Regions from separate parts of the Lactiplantibacillus sp. 30.2.29 genome, predicted to be linked through region 1. Evidence: predicted binding sites of a transcription regulator. Region 1 holds the regulator's gene; the other holds the start of a gene.
The links. Region 1 encodes HrcA, which represses chaperone genes, less so after heat shock. Its sites were predicted from a motif close to TTAGCACTCNNNNNNNNNGAGTGCTAA; they were not measured.

Region 1 (12,656 bases):
TCGAAGTGCCCAAAGCGGAGTTGGATGCTGAAAAAATCAGCTCTACACGCATTCGACAGGCATTGGATGACGGCCAAATTGACGTCGCCAACCGTTTATTAGGCTATCAATATGAAACTGCCGGTGAGGTCGTCCATGGTGAAGCCCGTGGAAGGACGCTTGGATTTCCGACTGCCAACGTGGCGCATGATTCGAATACCAGAGTGCCGGGAATCGGCATTTATGCGACGATGGTCAAAACGGGCAGTCAATGGGTGATGGGGATGGCCTCAGTTGGGCGCAACGTCACGTTCGGCGATCATCGGCCGATTACCGTTGAAATTTATTTGCTCGATTTTCATGGTGACTTATACGGTCAGCATTTGACCGTTCGGTGGGGTCACCGAATGCGCGGGGAAATCAAATTTTCTGGCGCGGATGCGCTTGTCGAGCAGTTAAAACATGACGAACAAGCGACGCGTGATTATTACGACGCACACCCATTCCAAGCAACACCACGGTTACAAGTGACAGCACAATCAAATTCATTGGAGGCATAGATGATGGATACAAGCACAATTTTTCAACACGGCACACTCGGTTTACTCGTTCCTGGTTTATTTGATGGCACGATTACGGCTGGTGAACTCTTAACGCATGGAGACACGGGCATCGGGACGTTGGACGGGTTGAACGGAGAGGTCATTATTTTGGATGGCCATGCTTATCAGGCACGTGAAGACGGTCAGATCCGCGAGATTGCGGCTGATGAGACCTTGCCATTTGCATCGGTGCACTTTGAAAAGCCAACGATCAGTGCACAACTTGCTGACCTGAAGCAAGCTGACTTTGAACAACAAGTGATTCGTGATTACCGGTTGACCAACGTGTTTGCCGCGATTCGTGTCGACGGGACGTTTGCCAAGGTCAAGACCCGGGTTGCGCCACGGCAGGAGCCACCTTACAAGACATTGGTTGAAGCAACGGCGACCCAACCAGAATTTACCGGTGAAAACGTCGATGGCACGATCATTGGCTACTATGCACCACACTTGTTCCAGGGTGCGACGGTAGGTGGCTTCCATTTGCACTTTCTCAGTGCTGACCACCAATTAGGCGGCCACTTACTGGGCTTTGAAATTGCGCAAGCGACGTTGAAAGTGCAACATTTTGCTGATTTCCACGTGCACTTGCCAATTGATAATGAAGCTTATTTACAAGAACAATTTGATAATGAAACGATCGACCACGCCATCAATAAGGCGGAACGCTAGACTAGAACAGTCAACGACGGTGCTTTGTTGCTTGGTTGGAATCAAACTCGGCTCTCGGAAATGAATCATTTCTGGGAGTTTTTTAGTTGGCGCCCTGTTTGAAGGCTGGCTGCTAATTGAAACTTGCTTGACAATGCTTGAATGACTGATACAACGAGGTGCGTTTAAGACCATCAACTCGGGCCTGACAAACTAACAAACACGATACAGGCATCCCACTTGCATTGCCTAATTAAAGGGTGTATATTAGCACTCGAAGGTTAGGAGTGCTAAAACTGATCAAGGTGAAGCCAGCCTTTACATGGCAATGGTTTCTGAAATGAAATCAGTGACATTCTTTTCCAGAAATACTTTGTCTTTCCTTGACTTTCGTCGGGGGGGTTGTTATATTAGTAATTGTGTTAGCACTCCATTAAGTTAAGTGCTAAAAAGAGGTGATGATCACGTTAACTGAACGACAAAGCCTAATTTTAACGGCAATTGTCCGTGACTATACCGAGGGCGGTAATCCAGTCGGCTCCAAAACGTTGGTTCAAGAACTACCGATGAAGGTCAGTTCGGCAACGATTCGTAATGAAATGGCGCATTTGGAAGAATTAGGGTTAATCGTCAAAACGCATTTGTCTTCAGGTCGGATTCCATCGATCAAAGGGTATCGCTACTATGTTGATCATATTTTGAAACCCGAAAAGGTTGATAGCCAAGACTTGAAGGTGATTCAACATTCGCTAGGTGGCGAGTTTCATAAGATTGATGAAATCGTGGCTCAGTCAGCGGATATTTTATCACAGCTCACGAGTTACACGACTTTTACGCTGCGACCAGAGTTAAAGGACAGTCGCTTAAGTGGATTTCGATTGGTGCCATTAGGTAATCACCAGGTCATGGCTATTCTGGTGACGAATAACGGTGATGTCGAGAACCAGACGTTTACGATTCCTAATGATATTTCGGGAGACGAGCTCGAACCAGTCGTTCGCTTTATCGATGATCAACTGGTTGGCCTGCCGTTACAAGACGTCCTCCGTCAATTGAATCATGAGATTCCAATGAAGCTTGCACAGTACTTGCAAGATCCAGATGGGTTCTTAGATATCTTTGGCAGTGTGTTGTCCAAGGCAGCTTCTGAGCGGTTCTATGTTGGCGGTAAGTTGAATCTATTCAACTATACCGACCAGCAGAGCCCTAAGGAATTAAGGTCATTGTACTCGTTACTGGATCAAACAGATCGCTTAGCTAATGTGATTGGCCCACCTGGTCAGCACATTCAAGTGCGTATCGGTAATGAGATCACCAACGATTTGCTGAAGAACTACAGTTTAATCACGGCGACTTACGATGTTGATCAGCACGGTCAAGGGGTCATTGCACTGCTTGGACCGACCGCAATGCCGTACTCGCGGATGATTGGACTGATGGGCGCGTTCCAGCGTGAACTGGCCCGCAAATTATTAGATTACTACCGGTACTTTGACGAGTGACGGACGGGGAGATGAAAACATTGGCAAAAAAATCAACGCGTGCGACGTCTGAGGAGACTCAGTCGACGTCCACTGATTCAGCGACAACTTCAACTGCCAGTGAAACTGCAAAGGCAGCAACGAGTGCAACTGAGCAAGCCGAGCAAACTGCAAAAGCCACTCAAGTTGACCCACAAGCGCAGCAAATTGCTGATTTAAAAGCGCAGTTAGCTGATAAAGACGATCAATTACTACGCGCACAGGCCGAAATCGTTAACATGCAAAACCGCAACAAGAAAGAACAAGCGGCGTTGCTCAAGTATGACGGTCAGGCTCTCGCAAAAGACGTTTTACCAGTTCTAGATAATCTGGAACGGGCGTTAGCAACTGAAGCGGACGATGAAGCGGCCCAACAGTTGAAGAAGGGTGTTGAGATGGTCTATGGTCATCTACAAGATGCTTTGAAGAAACATGGGGTCACTGAAGTTGCGGCTGCGGGTGAAAAGTTTGATCCAAACGTTCACCAAGCTGTTCAAACAGTGCCGGTCGATGATGATCACCCAGCTGATACGGTGGTTCAAGTCTTACAACGGGGTTACCTGTTGAAAGATCGGACCCTCCGTCCAGCGATGGTCGTTGTGGCACAATAAATCAAAAAATAAAATTAATTTAAAAGAGGTTTGTTAATTTATGGCAAGTAATAAAATTATCGGGATTGACCTCGGGACTACTAACTCTGCGGTAGCGGTTCTTGAAGGTACAGAACCTAAAATTATCACGACTCCTGAAGGTGGCCGGACGGTGCCATCAGTAGTTGCTTTCAAAGATGGCGAAACTCAAGTTGGTGAAGTTGCTAAGCGGCAAGCGATCACCAACCCAAATACGGTTGCTTCAATCAAGCGTCACATGGGTGAAGCAAACTACAAAGTTTCTATCGAAGGTAAAGACTACACCCCACAACAAATTTCAGCGATGATCTTACAATACATCAAGGGCTTTGCTGAAGATTACCTTGGCGACACAGTTGAAAAAGCGGTCGTTACGGTACCTGCTTACTTTAACGATGCGCAACGGCAAGCCACCAAGGATGCTGGTAAGATTGCCGGTTTAAACATTGAACGGATTATTAACGAACCAACTGCCGCTGCTTTGGCATATGGTTTGGATAAGACCGACAAAGATGAAAAAATCTTAGTTTATGACCTTGGTGGTGGGACTTTTGATGTCTCTATCTTGGAATTAGGCGACGGGGTCTTCGAAGTGTTATCAACGAATGGTGATACTCACCTTGGTGGTGACGACTTTGACCAAAAGATCATCGACTGGTTAATTGCCAACTTCAAGGCTGACAACGGTGTCGACTTGTCACAAGACAAGATGGCCTTACAACGGTTAAAGGATGCTGCTGAAAAAGCGAAGAAGGACCTCTCTGGGGTTTCTGAAGCACAAATCAGCTTACCATTCATTTCCGCTGGTGCCAGTGGCCCATTGCATTTGGAAACTACGTTAACGCGTGCTAAATTCAACGAATTGACTTCTGACTTAGTTGAAAAGACACGGATCCCAGTTGAAAATGCGTTGAAGGATGCTGATTTATCCGCTAGCGACTTAGACGTTGTTATCTTAAATGGTGGTTCTACTCGGATTCCAGCCGTTCAAGAAGCCGTTGAAAAGTGGACTGGCAAGGAATCTAACCACTCCATCAACCCTGACGAAGCGGTTGCTTTAGGTGCAGCAGTTCAAGGTGGTGTGATTACCGGTGATGTTAAGGACGTTGTTTTACTTGATGTAACGCCACTTTCACTTGGTATTGAAACCATGGGTGGGGTCTTCACTAAGTTGATCGATCGTAACACGACGATTCCAACTAGCAAATCCCAAGTCTTCAGTACGGCAGCCGATAACCAACCAGCTGTTGACATTCATGTCTTACAAGGTGAACGGCCAATGGCAGCTGACAACAAGACACTCGGTCGGTTCCAATTAACGGATATTCCGGCTGCACCTCGTGGGGTTCCTCAAATCGAAGTTAAGTTCGATATTGATAAGAACGGTATCGTGAACGTTTCTGCTAAGGATATGGGCACGAACAAAGAACAGAAGATTACCATCAAGAGTTCATCGGGTCTTTCTGACGATGAAATTGATCAAATGGTCAAGGAAGCCAAGGAAAACGAAGATGCCGACAAGAAGCGTAAAGAAGAAGTTGACTTGAAGAACGAAGTTGACCAATTGATCTTTACGACTGACAAGACTTTGAAGGAACTTGAAGGTAAAGTTTCTGAAGACGAAGTTAAGAAGGCACAAGATGCTCGCGATGCTTTGAAGAAGGCACAAGACGATAACAACATTGACGAAATGAAGGCCAAGAAGGATGATTTGAACAAGATCGTTCAGGACTTATCCGTTAAGTTGTATCAACAAGCTCAAGAAGCTCAGGGTAGTCAAGCTGGTGCTGACGGCAGTGCCGCTGGTAACACAGATTCAGCCAAGAGCGGTGATGACAACACGGTTGACGGTGACTTTGAAGACTTGGATAAAGACAAGGACAAGAAGTAAAATCGTCAGAACAAAAGGCCAAGGCCACGTGGCTTTGGCCTTTTTAGTTCAAATATGCTAGTATTAATGAGACTTAATTTAAGGTTCATTAGGAGGTTACAATGGCAGAGCAAGACTTATATAAGGTTCTGGGTGTTGAAAAGGATGCCAGTCAGGACGAAATCAAGAAAGCGTATCGGAAGCTTTCGAAGAAGTATCATCCTGATTTGAACCATGAACCTGGCGCGGAAGAAAAATTCAAAGCAGTCAACGAAGCGTACGAAACACTCGGTGACGCCCAAAAACGGGCTCAGTATGATCAATTTGGGTCAACTGGTGGCCAACAAGGCTTTGGCGGTGGTGCCGGTGGGTTTGGTGGTCAAGACTTTGGCGGCTTCGGTGGCGGTGGCTTCGAAGATATTTTCAGTTCGTTTTTCGGTGGCGGTGCTGGTGGCTCACGGCGAGCTAATCCAGCTGGTCCGCAACAGGGACGCGACTTACAATATGAGATGTCACTGAAGTTTGAAGATGCCATCTTCGGCAAGAAGACCACGATCACTTATAATCGCGAAGAACAATGTAAGACTTGTGAAGGTACCGGTGCTAAGCCAGGGACTTCGCCAGTAACTTGTTCGAAGTGTCATGGTGCTGGGTACATTCAAGTTCAGACGAATACCCCACTTGGTCGGATGATGAGCCAACAAGTCTGTGACGTTTGTCATGGGACTGGTAAGGAAATCAAGGACAAGTGTGCCACTTGTGGTGGGACTGGCCATACTGAACAAAGCCATTCCATCAAAGTGACGGTTCCAGCTGGGGTTGAAGAAGGCCAACAAATGCGTCTTCAAAACCAAGGTGAAGCCGGGACGAACGGTGGTCCTTACGGGGATCTGTTCATCATCTTTAGAGTTGAACCTAGCAAGGATTTTGAACGGGATGGCGCGACCATCTACTTCAAGTTGCCAATCGACTTTGTTCAAGCGGCCTTGGGTGATGAAGTTCAAGTCAAGACGGTTCACGGTGACGTTAAGTTGAAGATTCCGGCTGGAACTCAGACGGGAACGACTTTCCGGCTTCGTGGCAAGGGTGCGCCACGTTTACGTGGTAACGGGAACGGTGACGAACGGGTCACGGTCAACATTGAAACGCCTAGCCATTTGAACAAAGGCCAAAAAGAAGCGTTGAAGAGTTTTGCCAAAGCCAGCGGTAAAACGGTCGCCGGTAACGGCAAGAGTTCACTCTTCGATAAGTTACGCGGTGTTTAACGCCAGTCAATTCATTCCAGAATCGTACAAGTAGCAGTCGATCATCTTTCATGAAAATGAAAGGTGACCGACTGCTTTTTTTCGTGGCCTTGTAAAGTGAGACCACTCTGTTTATTAACTAACTTTTCAGTAGCGCGGTTTTTGCTCAAACGGTTACATTATCCTGTCATCTCGTGAATCGTGAGTGCTAGAATTAGTCAAGGAGGTGAAGTAATACGTCGTTAACGTGTGGGGGCCTAACGTTGATGTTACAAAACCGTTACAAATATGTCATGTTCAGACACGCAAATGCAGGTTTTTGTTCTTTTTGAGGTATCGCCCGTACAAGCACCTGTTCGGTTGGTACACTGATATTTGAACTTAGCGTCCTATTAGCAAATAGCGCTAATATCACCAATCAGTTCGTAATTGATAGCTAATGGGGAGGTTCATCATTGTGAAGCGAAGCAAACTTTTAGTCACAGTTTTGCTTGGACTGCTGATTGTTGGTGCTGGGGGCGGCTACTATGTCTATCATACCGAGCGACAGGCCGCAATTGCTAAGAAACAACAAACAAAAAAGGCGCGTAACAAAAAAGCAGCCTTGAAAGACAGTATCTTGAGTCAGAAGGTTAATCAAACCTCGTTTTCAAACAACCAGGATACGAATCAACAGATTACTAAAATACTCAATCTAAGCCATTTTGTTGGTTCAGCCTTGGTCGTCAAGAACGACCACGTCATTTACCAACGGGCCTTTGGTTACGCGAACAAAGCGAAAAACGAACGTAATCAAGTCGATTCTAAGTATCAGATTTTATCGATTCAAAAGTCGATGACGGCCGTTGGTATTATGCAGCTCGTCAAAGCGGGGAAAATTAAGTTGACTGACCCGATTTCGATGTACTATCCAACACTCAAGCACGGACGTCAGACGACGATTCGGCAGATGTTGGATATGACCACGGGATTTCGACTTAAGAACGGGTCAAAGGAGTACTTGCCGGAGAATAAAGTCATTGATTACGCGAAACACAATGTCTACTATTATCCGGACAAGAATGGCATCTCGAATTACTCATCGGTCAATTTCTTACTATTGGCGGGTATTATTCGTCAAGTCACGGGGGAAAGTTATCAACATTTCTTCACGGAGCGGTTTATTGATAAGTTGGACTTACAATCGACTGGTTTTCTGATTCATGGTCAAGGCCAACGCGCCACGACCGGATATCGCGGACCGGCTGATCAAACGGTTCCAGATTATCAAGAAACAATGCCAGAAACTAAGGCACAGATGGCCAATGAGTTAGGCACAGGACAAGTTTATATGAGCGTTCACGACTTATTTACAGTCGAAAGCGCGATTTTGAAAGGTAAATTGCTTCCTAAAAAGGATGTGGCAATTTTACACACCCGGACTGCAACTGGTGAATATGGTGGCGGGGTTTATAACATTAGCAATGGGATCCGGTCGCACGGACTGGGCTATGGTTATGAATCAAGCGTCTTCTTGTCACCGGATGGCAAGACCGGGGTCGTCTTAATGAGCAATTATTATCGGAAAGCTGCACCAATTCAGCCTGCAGCTAATAAAATTTTTGCCGATTTAATGAATGGTAGTATCAAATAACGTATTTCGTGATATTAGGGGAGGTGAAAGCATGTTTGCAAAGTTGAAAGCTTGGTTTCAACGGCCGGTTGTTCAATTCATTGCACTTACAGTCTTCTATTTTGCTGTCATGCTTGCCTTGGTTTATCTGTATGGGTATAGCGGAATCAACCAAGCGAAATTTATTTACAACGAATTTTAATTAGGTACCGTAACAGTATTGTTTGGGGGGAGTTTTAATTATGATTAAGAATATCATTACAACCATCGATGATTATGCACGGACACAACCCGACAAAGTGGTCTATGACGTGCAGGGGACCACACACACGTATGCTGAATTAAAGGTATACTCCGATGCTCTGGCGGCGCATCTTGATACGCTAGATTTACCAGCTAAGGATCCAATCATTGTCTTTGGTGGTCAGACTTTCGAAATGATTGCGACCTTCCTGGGCGTGGTCAAATCCGGTCGGGCGTATATTCCAATCGATACGCATTCACCAAATGAGCGGCTCACGATGATTAATGAGATTGCCAAACCAGCGGCCGTCATTGCGGTGGTCGATCTACCAACGGGGGTTGGCACGACACCGGTGATTACGCCAGACCAATTGGACGCGATCTTCGCAACGCCGGTCGATTATCAGGCGGACCACGTCGTTAGTGGCGATGATAATTACTACATTATCTTTACGTCCGGAACGACGGGGATGCCGAAAGGGGTTCAGATCAGTCACGACAATCTGGTCAGCTACGTGGATTGGATGTTAAGCGACGACTTTGGGTTACCAGACCAACCGAATTCCTTATCACAACCACCGTATTCCTTTGACTTGTCAGTGATGGATGTCTATCCAACATTGGCTTTAGGGGGCACGTTATACGCGTTGCCAAAAGCCGTGACTGATGACTTCAAACAGTTATTTGCCGCGCTACCAACGTTGCCGATCAATGTCTGGGTCTCAACGCCTTCCTTCATGGATATCTGCTTGTTGGAACCACAGTTTAACGCCGAGAATTTACCAAGTTTGACGCACTTCTTATTCTGTGGTGAGGAATTGACCCACAAGACAGCGGCGGCTTTAAAGAAGCGGTTCCCAGATGCCCGGATTTTTAACACTTATGGGCCAACGGAAACCTGTGTCGCCGTCACCCAAATCGAAATCACCGACCAAGCACTCGCCAAGTACGACCGGTTACCAATTGGTTATGCGAAGGCAGATACGCAGATGTTGGTCGTTGATGATAATGGCGAGCCAGTACCGAATGGGACGGAAGGTGAGCTGATCATTGCCGGGCCATCCGTTTCTAAGGGGTATTTAAACAATCCTGAGAAGACGGCCAAAGCGTTCTTCGAATTGGACGGGCAACGTGCTTACCATTCTGGTGATATTGGCACGATGGACGCGGACGGGTTATTCCGTTACCGCGGCCGGGTCGATTTCCAGATTAAAATGCACGGTTACCGAATCGAATTAGAAGAAGTCGACCACTTCTTAGCACAACAACGTCACATCAAACAAGCTGTGGCCGTACCAAAATATGATAAAGAGCACAAAGTGACCCAAATGATTGCCTATGTCGTGCCAAAGCCAAATGACTTTGAAAGTGACTTTGCGTTGACGACCGCGATCAAGAAGGACCTGCAAGGAATGATGATGGAATACATGATTCCACAACGGTTCGTCTATCAAACGAGCTTGCCATTAACGCCTAACGGTAAGATTGATGTCAAGTCGATTATTAAAGAGGTTAACCCAGAATGATTTCATTTGACCCGTACGGTAACCCAACGTACTTTGTGCTGCTCTTTATCGCGTTGGTGCCGTTAATGATCGGTTTGTTATATGGTCGGCGTTCACACTGGTACGAGTCACTGATTTCCTTCGTTTTCTTGATGTTAACGTTTGGTGGGGTCAAGTGGCGTACTGGGATTGCGCTAATTGTATATTTGATTTATCAAATCGCCCTGGTCTGGTTGTATTCCAAGTATCGACAACGACCAGATTCACCGAATAAAGGGTGGGTGTTCGTCGTCAGTGTGATTTTAGCGATTATTCCACTAGCCGTCGTCAAAATCACGCCAGCGGTCGCCCACGGTGCGAATTCCATCATCGGTTTCTTGGGGATTTCCTATCTGACGTTCAAAGTCGTTCAGATGATCATGGAAACACGTGATGGTGTGATTAAGGAGTTCCATCCCGTCCTGTTTGGGCAGTTCCTACTGTTCTTCCCAACGATTTCTTCCGGGCCAATTGATCGGTATCGGCGGTTTGTCAAAGATTATGACAGTGTGCCGAACCGTGAAAAGTACTTGGGATTAGTCGAAAAGGGGATTCGCTACATTTTCTTAGGATTCCTGTATAAGTTTATCTTGGCTTATATTTTTGGGACGCGGATGCTACCAGTTGTCGAACACGCTGCACTGCAAGCTCACGGGTTATCCTGGGCGCTAGTCGGTGTGATGTATGTCTACAGTATGGACTTGTTCTTCGACTTTGCCGGCTATAGTTTATTCGCCGTTGGGGTCAGCTACCTGATGGGTGTTGAAACGCCAATGAACTTTAATCAGCCGTTCAAGTCGAAAAATATCAAGGACTTCTGGAATCGTTGGCACATGACGTTGTCCTTCTGGTTCCGCGACTTTATCTACATGCGCCTCGTCTTCTTTATGATGAAGCACAAAGTCTTCAAGAGTCGGATCACGACGGCCAATGTTTGTTATGTCATTAATATGTTGATCATGGGGTTTTGGCACGGGGAAACGTGGTACTACATCGTCTATGGGCTATTCCATGGCTTTGCGATGGTCATCAACGATGCTTGGTTGCGCTACAAGAAGAAGCATCAAGCGCAGTTGCCATCCAACAAGTTCACCGAATACTTCGCGATTTTTCTCACGTTCAACGTCGTTTGTTTCAGTTTCTTGATCTTCTCAGGATTCCTGAACACGTTATTCTTCGGCGGCCGGCCATAAATTAAGTACACTTAAGGGAGCGTAATAACTATGGATGATACAAAAGCAACAGTTTTATCAATTTTAGCGGATTTAACGGGGGAAGACGTTTCCAGCAATATGGACGTCAACTTGTTTGATGAAGGAATCCTGGACTCAATGGGTTCTGTTCAATTATTATTGGAACTTCAAAATCAATTAGGTATCGAAGTGCCGGTCTCTGAATTTCAACGGTCAGAATGGGACACACCGGCTAAAATCGTATCAAAGGTTGAGAACTTGCAATGAAGGTCTCCACACGCCTTTTTAAGATTTTTGGGCCAATTATTTTGGCAGCTGTCTTATTATTGGCCGTACTGCTTTCACCGTTCTCATTCGGATTAAATCATATCTCCAAGGAAACCGAAAAAACGGCCGCCGTCTCACTTTCGTCCAACGTTTTAAAGGGTCGATTAGTGAAGCGCCAAGCCTTGAGTGATGGTTATGTGCCATTCTTCGGTTCATCGGAATGGTCGCGATTTGATCCCATGCATCCGTCCGTACTGGCAGAAAAGTATCACCGGAGTTACCGGCCATTCTTGCTCGGTGCCCGGGGGACCCAGTCACTGACCCAGTATTTCGCGATGCAGTCCGTGAAAAAGCAGATTACAAATAAGAAGGCTGTCTTTGTAATTTCGCCACAATGGTTTGTCCCACAAGGTACGCGAAAAGATGCCTTTACGTACTACTACTCACCATTGCAGACCATCGACTGGCTACAAGATGAGCATAATTCCGAAATGGACCGTTATGCGGCACAACGTCTGCTACAAATGCCGTCTGGTTCATCGGACCGAGTTTTGGAAGGCGCCTTAGCCCGTGTGGCCGCTGGGTTCAAGCCAACCAGTGCCCAAATGGCTTATATCAATTATAAGGCTCGGGTGCTCGGTAGTGAGGATGAATTCTTCTCACGCTTTGGAATTTCAGGTAAGAACTTGAATACGGTCAATGTGCAAGCCAAGAAGCTGCCATCGACGTATAACTTTAACCAATTGGACCAGTTAGCTGGAAAGATTGGGGCTGCACAAACGACTTCTAATGATTTGGAAATTAGTAATCAATTCTGGAACACTAAGCTCAAACGTAACTACAAGCGACTTAAGGATTCACAGCGTCACTTGAATTACACGAAGTCACCAGAATTTGCCGATTTCCAATTAGTCTTGAATCAGTTCGCGAAGACGCATACTGATGTCTTGTTCATCATTCCACCGATTAATCAGCGCTGGGCCTCATACACGGGCCTGTCCATGAAGATGATTGGGCAGTTTGATAAGAAAATTCAGTATCAACTTCGCAGCCAAGGGTTTAATAACATCTTGGACCTGACTCAGGATGGCAATCAAGATTACTTCATGACTGATACCATTCATCTTGGTTGGCGAGGCTGGTTAGCGGTCGACCAAAAAGTTGATCCGTTCCTGACCAAGAAGACGAAACCCGTTCATTATCACATTAATGACAACTTCTATTCGAACAAATGGCAGGAACTTAAGCCTAGTCAAATCAACAGTTTCAAATAAGCTGTCGTAATTGAAGAGCGTCGCTGCA
Region 2 (12,656 bases), on a different contig from region 1:
AGACTTCTTAGGGAACATCATTGGTGTCTTGGCGTTTGGTTCTGAGAAGATCTGCTTGTTTTGTGCAAATGATTTTGATGTAAATTCAGTAGCGATCTTCTTTTGGTCGTCCTTGCTGAGCGCCTTGGTGTTGTATACCCATGGGCCTTGTTGAACTGGCATCATCGCGATGTTGACAACGGACTTGCCAGTTAAGCTCGTGAATGGTGCGTCGGCATTGTCTTTGACCGTGAACGTTGAACCAACTTTGTCCCATGAGCCCTTAGTGACTTTCAAATATGGCATCAAGTCAGCGTCATCGAAGGCGGCAACGTCTGCATCACCCTTGATCAAGTTAACGGCTGAGCCTTGGTGTGAACCACCGTAAAGTACTTTACTGAAGAATTGGCCGCTTTGCGTCAACTTATCTTGGTCGGATGTCTTAATGTTAAATTCACGGGAGATTTCAGCCGTTGGCACTAAGAAACCAGAAGTGGAACTGTTTGAAACGTAGGACATTTTCTTGCCCTTAACATTCTTAATACTGTACTTACCGTTTTCTTCATACTTTTTGGCGTCTTTTTGTTGTACCATTAAGTATGAGTTATAGGTTGCGTCTTTCAACGTCCCCTTAGCATCAGATTGTGCGGCGAATGGCACAACGTCCTTGCTCTTGTGATGTGCTTGGATATAACCGTTGGCCCCCATGTAAGCGACTTGGGCTTTACCTGAAGCAATCGCTTGAATCGCAACGTTGTAATCCGTGGTCGTTTGTAGCTTGACCGTCTTGCCAGTGGCTTTTTCAACAGCTTTCTTGATTGCTGTCCGTGAGCCGGCAAAACTCTTGGCCGATTCGTTTGGATAGAAGACGACCGTAATCGTTTTGCTCTTATCCGAACTGTCGCTACCGGATTGTGCGCTGGTTCCGCTGGCACAACCTGCAAGACCCAAACCTAAAACTGAAATGAACGAAAGACCTAATAAAGACTTACTTACTTTTGACATAGTTTCCAATTACCTCCAAGTAATTTTAGTTACTTGTGTAGCATAACAAGGTATTGTAAATGTGTTGACAAGGATACGTGAAGTATATGTATAAGTTATGTAAATAATATTTACATTGTGCTTACAATTTAACAATTGGTAAGGATGACAGGAAACTATCGAGGTGAGTCATCAATTGTTTGAAAATTGAATTGGTTGGTTGCACCCGTAAAGCTTTAAAAGTAAGCAAATTATGATAAGATATGTGAAGTAATTCAAAATGAGGAGTTTTAATATTATGAAGTTGTTGGCGATTGATACTTCAAATCGGCCCTTAAGTGTCGCCGTACTAGACGATACCCAGATTTTGGCCACAACGACCACGAACGTTGGCCGAAATCATAGTAGTACATTATTACCAATCATCGAACAGGCGATGGCCCAAGCCAAGGTGAAGCCAGAAGAACTCGAGCGGGTCGTCGTGGCGGCCGGACCGGGATCCTACACGGGATTGCGAATTGGCGTCACGACTGCAAAGACGCTGGCCTTTACATTAAACAAGGCGTTAGTCGGCGTTTCAAGTCTCGCTGTGTTGGCTGGCAATGTCGTTACGGAAGGACAACTCGTTGCGCCACTATTTGATGCGCGGCGTGACAACGTCTTTGCCGGACTCTATCGCATTGAAAACCAGCGCCCAGTGAACATCATCGCCGACCAACATGTGAGTGTTGCAGCCTGGGGGGAACAATTAGCGGCTTATAATGAATCGATTATCTTTATTGGTAGTGACGTGGATAAATACGCTGCACCATTACAGCAACAGTTAACGACCCAATTTGTCCGGGCCCAACCGCAATTGGATCTGCCGCAAGCAGCCGTTTTGGGCTTGATGGGACGGACGATGACCCCTGTCAGTGAAATTCATAATTTTGTGCCGAACTACTTGCGGTTAACGCAAGCCGAACGTGATTGGCAAGCCAAGCACCCAGAAAAGGAACATGCGCCCTATGTTGAAAAAATTTAAGGAGTACTTTCAGAAAATCAGAACTGGTGGCAACCAACGACGTCAACGCGTCCTCGCCATCCAAAATCATATCGTCCAAGTTGGTGCAACGAACTACTATGTGTCACGCGCGTTAATTACGGATGTGCCCGAAATGTTGGCGATTGAACGAGCGGTGTATGCCGGGCAAACGCCGTGGGACGAGAATGCGTTTAAGACCGAATTACGACGGCAAAGTGGTCGCTTTTATATTGTGATGCGCCATGAAGACCGACTCGTTGCATTTTGTGGCTGTGTCTTCGATGACCGGCGCCAAGATGCCCATATCACTAATATTGCCGTTCATCCGGACGTACAAGGTCGCGGCCTTGGGCATTTTATGATGCAAGTGATGATGAAACGCGCTCGGAAACTAAATTATCAAACCGTCACGTTAGAAGTTCGTTACAGTAATACGACGGCGCAGCAACTCTATCAGGACCTCGGTTTTGAAAAGACTGGCATTAAAAAGCGCTACTATTTTGGCGACCACGAAGATGCCATCGATATGACGTATCGAATTCCGGTTGCGGCCAATGACTGAACGGCAGTTGGTGACGGCGTCTGACTTGCCGGCTGAACAGGTTGCTCAGATTTGTTACCAACTAGCGACCAAGGCGTACGCCCAGGGTTCGCCGTGGCGACAGGCGACTTTTGCCAGTGATGTGGCGCTATCAACTGCCCATTACGCGTTATTGCGATGGCAGGGGGCGTTCGTTGGCTTCATCAGCCGTTCGACGGTGCTCGATGAGACGGAGATTACGAATATTGCGATCGACCCGGCGTATCAGCGTCAAGGGCACGCCCGGTGGTTGTTAACGCAATGCTTAGCGCAATTGTCAGCCGGCACGGTATTTTTAGAAGTGCGCGCACATAATATTGCTGCGCAGCGCTTGTATCAACAAGTGGGCTTTGAACAGCTCGCCACGCGCAAGGCCTACTATCAGGATCCCGATGAAGATGCGTGGATCATGCGAAAAATTATCGATTAAAAAGGATGGGAACCGTGGAAAAACAAAACTTGATATTAGCGTTTGAATCTAGTTGTGATGAGACGAGTGTGGCGGTCATCAAGGACGGCCACGAGATCTTATCAAACGTGATTGCAACGCAGATTAATAGTCATAAGCGGTTTGGCGGCGTCGTTCCCGAAGTTGCCAGCCGTCATCATATTGAACAAATTACGATTTGTATTGAAGCAGCTTTGGAAGAAGCACACGTGGGCTACGACGATTTGGATGCCGTTGCTGTAACCTATGGCCCAGGACTTGTCGGGGCCTTATTAGTAGGCGTTAATGCAGCCAAGACAGTCGCTTACGCTCACCATTTACCATTGATTCCAGTTAACCATATGGCCGGCCATATCTACGCGGCCCGGTTTGTGGAACCGTTCGAATTCCCGTTAATGGCACTGCTCGTGTCTGGCGGCCATACCGAACTGGTTTACATGCAGGCGGATGGTCAATTTGAAATCATTGGTGAGACGCGAGACGATGCGGCTGGAGAAGCTTACGATAAAATCGGTCGTGTGCTGGGTGTTCCTTATCCAGCGGGGAAAGTCATTGATGAGATGGCCCATCAAGGTCACGATACCTTCAACTTCCCCCGGGCAATGATTGATGAAGATAACTACGATTTCAGCTTTAGCGGGCTGAAGAGTGCCTTCATCAATACAGTTCATCATGCTGACCAGATTGGTGAAACGCTTGATAAGAATGATTTAGCTGCTAGTTTTCAAGCCAGTGTTGTCGACGTTTTGATGAGCAAGACGTTGCGGGTCTTGAAGCAATACCCAGTCAAACAACTCGTCTTGGCGGGGGGCGTTGCGGCCAATCGCGGCTTACGTGAACGTCTCCAACGCGATTTGCCAGCGGCGTTTCCAGACACCAAACTCATTTTGGCGCCATTGAAACTCTGTGGTGACAACGGTGCAATGATTGGTGCAGCCGGCTATGTGCAATATCAACACCACCAATTCGGTGATGCGACCCTCAATGCTGACCCTAGTCTGGAGTTTGACTGGATGCCAGGAATGCTGAAATAAATCAAAAATTGGCAGTCAGTCCAAATTAAGGATGACTGCCAATTTTTAGTTGGTTCTGTTGAAGCTAGATGGTCACAAACGAAAACGGACCGTCGTTTCAGTGATGTTAACTAGCGCAAAACCAAAATAGCCGCCGCAATTTTCCATAATGGAAAGACTTGCGGCGACTATTTTGGTTTCTCGGATAACCGAGTTTTAGCGAATGATTTACAAAACCGGCCTAATCAAAGGCTTCCAGAGCCTCAGCTTGTTCAGTCCATTCCGTTTCAACTTGCTCTTGTTGCGCGCTGATTTCATCTAATTCTTTTTGTAGATCCGTTAAGCGGCCAACATCCGCTGAGACTTCAGGTTGGGCCATTTCAGTTTGGATTTTGGTGGCTTGCTCATCGAGCGTGGTCATTTGTTCTTCCAGCGCTGCCACGGTTCGTTCCAATTTACGCTTTTCACGTTGCTGTTGCTTGCTAGCTTGATAATCTTGCTGGCCCTTTGAGCGGGGTGCAGCGGTTGCAGCAGAACTTGGCTCTGCGGCGTTAGCGCTAGCTGCTGACTCAGCGGCCTGACTAGCTGCGGCGGCTGCCATTTCAGCTTGTTCCTGTTTTTTATCAATATAATAATCGTAATCGCCAAGGAAGAGTTCGGTTCCTTCTGGCGAGACTTCCACGACGCTGGTTGCCACTTGGTTGATGAAGTAGCGGTCATGCGAAACGAAGAGGAGGGTACCATCAAAATCATTGAGGGCCACTTCTAACACTTCGCGACTATCAATATCCAAGTGATTGGTCGGTTCGTCCAAAATCAAAAAGTTATCGTTTTGCATCGCGAGTTTCGTCAGCAATAGCCGCGCCCGTTCACCACCAGATAGGGCGTGAACCGGTTTGTCGACATCGGCACCCGTGAAGAGGAAACTTCCCAAAATCGTCCGAATATCCTTCTCGGGCGTGGTGGGATGTTCGTCCCAGAGTTCACTTAAGACGGTCTTTTTGTCATTTAAGTTGCGTTGCTCTTGGTCATAGTAGCCCGTGACAACGCCGGTACCGAAGACGGCCTGGCCTTTGATGAACGGAATCTGGCCGAGGATACTCTTGAGAAAAGTCGACTTACCGATTCCGTTTGGACCCACGATGGCAATGGCTTCGTGCTTCTTAACGTTTAAGTTATCCGGTTCCGACAGAATATGCCCGTCGTAACCAACTGCGGCATCCTTGACGGTCAAAACGATGTTGCCGCTTTGCTTCGCAGCGTGAAAACCGAAGTGGGCCGTTTTTTCATCACTATCAGGACGGTCGATCCGGTCCATCTTGGCCAACTGTTTCCGCCGCGCTTGAGCTCGTTTGGTCGTCGAGGCCCGCACGATATTCCGGTTGACAAAGTCTTCAAGCTTGCTAATCTCGGCTTGTTGCTTTTCGTAATGCTTCCACTGAGCTTGAATCCGAGCGGCCTTTTCTTGCACAAACTGGTCGTAGTTCCCAGTATAGTGTACCATTTCGTGATGTGACAGGTCGTACACTTCATTGACGACGCGGTCTAGGAAGTAACGGTCATGGCTGACGATCAGTAGGGCACCGGAATAGGATTGTAAGTAACTTTCCAGCCACGTCAACGTTTCGACGTCCAAGTGGTTGGTCGGTTCGTCCAGGATCAGCAAATCGCGCTTTTCTAGCAGTAGCTTTGCTAAGGCCAGTTGAGTTTTTTGTCCACCGGAAAGTTCGGTGACCGACTTGTCATAAACATCGGCATCGAACTGAAAACCGTGTAGGACACCACGGATTTCGGCCTGGTAGCCATAGCCATTTTTCTGTTGAAATTCTGTCTGAACTTGGTCGTAAGTTTTTAAGGTTTGTTGGTAGGCCTGGTCATCGTTCATGATGGCGGGATCGCTGAGCTGATTTTCAAGCGCATGCATCCGCTTCTCAATGGCGTGTAGTTCAGCAAACACGCTGCTCATTTCTTCCCAGATCGTATTTTGACTATCCAATCCTTGGTCTTGAGCTAAGTAACCGATCGTTAGACCCTTGCGCATCGATATTTGGCCTTCGTCAGGCACGGTCTCGCCGGCAATCATTTTAAGTAAGGTTGATTTACCAGCACCGTTGCGGCCGACTAAGGCAACGCGGGCGTGTTCTTGGATGTCCATTTGTACGTTATCGAACAAGACATCGGCGCCAAAACGCCGCATAACTTGCTGTACTTGTAGTAAAATCACGCTTTATTAAGCTCCTTTCACATTTGATTCGTGAGATAATTGTAGCATATTGTTACGGTTCGACCCAATTATTCGGAATAATAAGTAATTATTATTTCACAAAGTCGCAGGTTATGCTAGAATAGTGTCAGCAAATTCACAAACTTTTGATTGGGAGGAAACGTCCGAATGGCAGAGACAAAGATTCCACGGGCAACGGCAAAACGATTACCAATTTATTATCGCTATTTGAATATTTTACTAGACGCAGATAAGAAACGGGTATCGTCAACTGAATTGTCCGAGGCGGTTAAAGTAGATTCAGCAACGATTCGGCGTGATTTTTCGTATTTTGGGGCCCTCGGTAAACGCGGGTATGGATACGATGTTGAAACGCTGCTGGCATTTTTCAAAAAAATTCTAAATCAGGACACGCTAACCAACGTCGCGCTGATTGGGGTCGGTAATTTAGGCCACGCCCTGTTGAATTTTAATTTCCATAAAAATAGTAATGTCCGGATCTCAGCGGCTTTTGATGTTAATGAAGCCATTGCAAATACGGTCCAGAGTGGGGTTCCCGTCTATCCAATGACGGAACTCAAAAAGCAATTGATCGAACAACAGATTGAAATTGCCATCTTAACGGTGCCAACAACGGTTGTTCAAAAGATTACCGATGAGTTAGTTGATGCGAATGTTAAAGGCATCATGAACTTTACCCCATTACGGATCTCAGTTCCAGAAACAGTGCGGGTTCAAAACGTTGATTTAACCAATGAATTACAGACCTTAATTTACTTTATTGAACATTATGGTCAACAATTGGGTGACAACGGTCAAGATGAACCAGACGAAGATGAAGATTAGTCTGCGCATGCATCTCAAGATTATGATACCAAAAAGCTTCTCTGAAATAAATTTTCGGAGAAGCTTTTTTGAACGTCTAAATTAATGCCACGAACGAATAAGCGACGCAATCTAATGAAGTGCAGTCAAGAGCGTCGGCACAACGACCGCAGCGTTCATCAAAATATGAGACGTCATCGAAGTCTGAATTCGGCCGGTATGTTGATAAAGCCAGCAGAACAGCAATCCAACGAAGGCGTAGAGAATTAGATGACCGTCCGCGTGGGCGAGGCTGAAGAGAAAGCTCGAAATCAAGGCGGCCCCGATTTTGCCGGTCACCGCACTCAAGTTACCAAAGATGACCTTGCGGAAGACGATTTCTTCCATAATTGGGGCACCCACGATAATGGCTAAGAAAAATACCGGGTATTGTTGCCCAACGGTGAGTAGGGTCGACGTATTGTTGGAAGCCGTCGATTGCCCCAACATCGCAGTTATTTTAAGAATCAGAACTTGGCCGACAATGACTAGGACGAGCCCAATCAGGCCCCATAGAATGGCGACCAGCCAGTTACTGCGCTGCTGCTCAACGGCGTTTTTGGCTGTCATTCGGCGTGCTAGCCACAGCAATAGCAGTGCGCCGACCAAGTAGTCGACCGTTTGAATCAAGAAGACTTGGGACCCCAGTTGATGAAAGGCGGCCACTAAGACGCTTGGTAGCGCATAAACAATAAAATAAATAATCAGAATTAAGATTGATTGGCGGCGATTAACCATCAGCTCACGTCCTTTTTGAAAGTTTGTTCGATTTTTTCATTAACACACGCATTGTGTTCGTTAATTTATCATGAATCATGATTAAATCATGGTGTTTTCTGAGTTCAAGCCCGCCAGCTGAGACCCGCTGGAAACAGTGCGAATTTGCGTAAACCTACTGTTGTGGTGACGTCCTAAGCCGGCTTCCAGGCATTCTGGGCAATGGCCGGAACGTGGTGGACACAGATTTAAGCCGAAGCCCACGTCTTAAATACTGGTCTTTCATGTCTCCTGCAATATGGATGAAACGTGTTCGGGTCAGACTGGGACTTCCGGTTAGCTACGCCAGAACGCCAAGCGGAAATGCACCGCTTAACGCCCTGGCTAGGCTAATCCTCAGTCCCAACCCGTCTGAACCTCACACTCTGAGAAACACTTGGCCTTGCCCAGAATACCTTCCAGCCGGGATGGTATTCGAAAGGCGGACATGTGCGGACCCAACTTTTGGTTGGATTAGTCGTTGGTTCCTTGGTACAGGTCCATTTTGACCTTTAACTGTCAGACTGGTTTCTAATGATAGTTAAACTTTCTTGCCCATGTTTTAGGGCCTCTGACAAGGAACGTCACTGAACTTGTCGAAATCTTTCCTAGTCGTCTGAGATAACAAAGTCTTGAACTCCAAATGAAGGCAATATTATCGGCTACTTTCAAAACTAGTTGTCATTGAAAGTAGTCAATAATATTTAGGTAACCCTCTCAGTGCTCAAACATCGTAAGGCATCCTCGATACTGATCAAAAAGTTTGCCTGAAGGACCAGGCACTTAATTCAGTGGTCAATTTTACCAAGATAGGTGGCTGTTCATCTGCCATTCGAGCGGGTTCCCGACTGGAGGGGCTGGCGGACAATGCTCAGTAGCCAAATTATTCTTAGCTGGAAGTGGGGTGCTTCCGGCTTAGAATAAGACTCGTATTTGAAATTGCGTAGTGGGTTTCTGCGTGAGTTCAAATCGACGTCGGCTTACGTTCCAGCAATTGTCAGCCAGCCCCGGAGGTCGGAATCGGACGCGTATCGGCTGACGAACAGGAATCCACCAACTGGCACATTTTAATCATTATGAATACAAAATAATAACAAGCACAACACATATTAACACGATAATACCCATTATAGTCGATTTGACATTCTTTGACTAATAATTGACAAATCACTTGCAATCTCAAATTAAAATGATATAGTTGACAATGTAATTAGCACTTGAGGTTCAGGAGTGCTAAAAAAGAATAAATGGAGGGATTCACGTGTTAAAACCATTAGGAGATCGCGTTATCTTGCAACAACAAGAAGAAGAAGAACAAACCATTGGCGGTATTGTTATCGCCAATAACGCTAAGGAAAAGCCCCAAAGCGGCAAGGTTGTTGCCGTCAATGACGGTCGTGTTTTAGATAACGGGACAAAAGTTGACCCCAGCGTGAAGGTCGGCGATCAAGTCTTATTTGACAAGTATGCCGGTACTGAAGTGAAGTACCAAGGTGATAAGTACTTGGTATTGCACGAAAAAGATATCGTTGCAATCGAAGACTAATCCATTTAAAGGACGCAATTTAAAATAAACTAAATTCATGAGGTGAATAAGGATAATGGCTAAAGAATTAAAGTTCTCTGAAGATGCACGTTCAGCTATGCTAAAAGGTGTCGACCAATTAGCTAACACAGTTAAGTCAACGTTAGGGCCTAAGGGTCGCAACGTCGTATTGGAACAATCATATGGTTCACCAACCATTACTAATGATGGGGTTACCATTGCCAAAGCCATCGAATTAGATGACCACTTTGAAAACATGGGTGCCAAGTTAGTTTCTGAAGTTGCTTCAAAGACTAATGACATCGCCGGTGATGGGACGACCACTGCGACTGTTTTGACGCAATCCATCGTAACGGAAGGTATGAAGAACGTTACGGCCGGTGCTAACCCTGTTGGCATTCGTCGTGGGATTGAAGAAGCTACTAAGACGGCGGTTGACTCATTACACGCGATGGCACACGAAGTTAAGACGCAAGAAGATATTGCACAAATCGCTTCTGTTTCATCAGCAAGTGAAGAAACTGGTAAGTTAATTGCTGAAGCTATGGAAAAAGTTGGTCATGATGGTGTCATCACGATTGAAGAATCCCGTGGTGTTGATACGAGCTTGGACGTTGTTGAAGGGATGCAATTCGACCGCGGCTACTTATCACAATACATGGTTACTGATAATGATAAGATGGAAGCCGACTTGGACAACCCTTATATCTTAATCACAGATAAGAAGATTTCAAACATTCAAGATATCTTACCATTGTTACAATCCATCGTTGAACAAGGCAAGCCATTGTTGATCATTGCTGATGACATTTCTGGCGAAGCTTTACCAACCTTAGTATTGAACAAGATGCGTGGGACGTTTAACGTTGTCGCTGTTAAGGCACCCGGTTTTGGTGATCGGCGTAAGGAACAATTACAAGATATCGCTATCTTAACTGGCGGAACGGTTATCACTGACGATCTTGGCCTTGAATTGAAAGATACGACGATCGATCAATTAGGTCAAGCGAACAAAGTAACGGTTACTAAGGACAACACGACCATCGTTGAAGGTGCGGGTTCTAAGGACGCCATCTCCGAACGGGTTGAATTCATCCGTAACCAAATCAGTGAAACGACTTCTGACTTTGACAAAGAAAAGTTACAAGAACGTTTAGCTAAATTAGCCGGTGGGGTTGCCGTTGTTCGTGTCGGTGCCGCTACTGAAACTGAATTGAAAGAACGCAAGTACCGGATCGAAGATGCTTTGAACGCCACTCGGGCTGCCGTTGAAGAAGGCTTTGTTGCCGGTGGTGGTACTGCCTTGATCAATGTCATCAAAGACGTTGCTGCATTGAAGGAAACTGGTGACGTTCAAACTGGGATCAACATTGTCAAACGTGCTTTGGAAGAACCAGTTCGTCAAATCGCTGAAAACGCTGGTTTGGAAGGCTCCGTTATCGTTGAAAAGATGAAGGAACAAAAGCCAGGTGTTGGTTTCAACGCTGCGACTGACGAATGGGTCGACATGATTGAAGCTGGTATCGTGGATCCTACTAAGGTTACACGTTCTGCTTTACAAAATGCCGCATCTGTTTCAGCCTTACTCTTAACGACTGAAGCCGTTGTTGCTGAAAAACCTGAAGAAAATGCACCCGCTGCACCAGCCGCACCAAACCCAGGTATGGGCGGTATGATGTAAACAAATCGTAACATTAAGCACTTACTCGGCTGAGTAAGTGCTTTTTTAATGCTGTTGGGGTGCAAATCAACTAAAATATGGGTATTGATTTATCCATAATGGAGCGGTAGGATTAGTCGTTAACGCAAAACAGGGGTACCTGGTCGTGCCCGGTAGTTTTAACTGGTAGTATTAATCAAGCTAAAGTAGTAGAATCTACTTTGACTTAGCTTACTTGGGATAATTATTTTGGACATAAAGGAGTTATTATCATGTGGCGTTATTTAAAACGGTTAGTTATTGGGAAACCGTTAAAAACCATGGACGAGGGTGGGCAAGCGCTCACTAAGTTCAAGGCCCTGGCGCTGCTGTCGTCAGATGCGCTATCATCAGTGGCTTACGGTACTGAACAGATTACGACGGTCTTAATTACACTTTCAGCGGCTGCTTTGATGTATCAATTGTATGTCGCGGCGTTAGTGCTGGTCCTACTGTTTGCCATCACGATGTCGTACCGGCAAATTATCCGGGCTTATCCATCTGGCGGGGGCGCCTACGTGGTTGCTAGTACTAACTGGGGTCGTCCAGCTGGACTAGTGGCTGGAGGCTCGCTGCTCGTCGACTACATGCTGACGGTGGCGGTTTCGGTGACTTCAGGGACTGAAGCCATTACGTCGGCAGTTCCGGCGTTAGCCAATTACCAAGTGCTGATTGCGGTACTGATCGTGATCGCAATTATGGCGCTGAATCTGCGCGGAATGCGTGAATCCGCATCATTCTTAACCTTCCCCGTATACTTTTTCATTATTATGATTATTGGCATGATTCTGTGGGGCATTATGAATATTGCGAGTGGTAACTTAACTTACCATGCATCCGCCGCTGTTGGGGCGCCCGTACAAGGCATGACGCTAGTACTGTTCCTGCGAGCCTTCTCCTCTGGGTCGTCATCACTGACCGGGGTTGAAGCTATCAGTAACGCGGTGCCAAACTTTAAACGGCCTAAGCGTAAAAATGCGGCCAATACACTTGCCATTATGTCGCTCGTGTTGGCAGTATTCTTTGGTGGAATCACTTATTTGAGCTACTACTTGGGAATCAAACCGCAAGCAGACAATACCGTGCTGTCACAAATTGCGACGGCGGTCTTTGGTCACGGCTTGTTCTACTACTTGCTCCAATTAGCCACTGCCTTGATTTTAGCGGTTGCCGCTAACACCGGTTTTTCCGCGTTTCCAATCTTGGCGTACAACTTGGCGAAGGATAAATTCCTGCCACATGCTTACATGGACCGGGGCGACCGGCTAGGCTACTCTAATGGGATTATCTCGTTAGCCGTCGGGGCGATCGCGCTCATCTTTATTTTCCATGGTAAGACGACGCTCTTGATTCCGTTATACGCGGTCGGGGTGTTCGTGCCGTTTACGTTATCTCAATCCGGGATGATCGTGCACTGGTTGCGCGAACGTGGTCAATGGTGGTGGATGAAAGCCGCTGTTAACTTCCTAGGTGCCTTGATTTCGTTAGGTCTAGTGGTCTTCTTATTCTTGCTCCACTTTGGCAACGTTTGGCCATACC

Region 2: groES (co-chaperone GroES) is a predicted target of HrcA. The motif match lies at 9,083-9,109, and genes of this name have one in related genera.

Annotation. Positions count from the first base shown of each region.
Region 1 covers NZ_JAGYGU010000001.1:30,277-42,932, forward strand. The annotation lists gene ribF (riboflavin biosynthesis protein RibF) at 1-539, shown strand, start outside; gene budA (acetolactate decarboxylase) at 543-1,253, shown strand; gene hrcA (heat-inducible transcriptional repressor HrcA) at 1,691-2,734, shown strand; gene grpE (nucleotide exchange factor GrpE) at 2,755-3,363, shown strand; gene dnaK (molecular chaperone DnaK) at 3,404-5,272, shown strand; gene dnaJ (molecular chaperone DnaJ) at 5,374-6,516, shown strand; gene KGF65_RS00150 (serine hydrolase) at 6,935-8,128, shown strand; gene KGF65_RS00155 (teichoic acid D-Ala incorporation-associated protein DltX) at 8,160-8,309, shown strand; gene dltA (D-alanine--poly(phosphoribitol) ligase subunit DltA) at 8,350-9,876, shown strand; gene dltB (D-alanyl-lipoteichoic acid biosynthesis protein DltB) at 9,873-11,087, shown strand; gene dltC (D-alanine--poly(phosphoribitol) ligase subunit DltC) at 11,112-11,354, shown strand; gene dltD (D-alanyl-lipoteichoic acid biosynthesis protein DltD) at 11,351-12,628, shown strand.
Region 2 covers NZ_JAGYGU010000015.1:26,629-39,284, forward strand. The annotation lists gene KGF65_RS09710 (phosphate/phosphite/phosphonate ABC transporter substrate-binding protein) at 1-984, opposite strand, end outside; gene tsaB (tRNA (adenosine(37)-N6)-threonylcarbamoyltransferase complex dimerization subunit type 1 TsaB) at 1,262-1,987, shown strand; gene rimI (ribosomal protein S18-alanine N-acetyltransferase) at 1,971-2,549, shown strand; gene rimI (ribosomal protein S18-alanine N-acetyltransferase) at 2,542-2,997, shown strand; gene tsaD (tRNA (adenosine(37)-N6)-threonylcarbamoyltransferase complex transferase subunit TsaD) at 3,003-4,049, shown strand; gene KGF65_RS09735 (ABC-F family ATP-binding cassette domain-containing protein) at 4,270-6,252, opposite strand; gene KGF65_RS09740 (redox-sensing transcriptional repressor Rex) at 6,421-7,098, shown strand; gene KGF65_RS09745 (CPBP family intramembrane glutamic endopeptidase) at 7,210-7,854, opposite strand; gene groES (co-chaperone GroES) at 9,134-9,418, shown strand; gene groL (chaperonin GroEL) at 9,474-11,099, shown strand; gene KGF65_RS09760 (APC family permease) at 11,351-12,656, shown strand, end outside.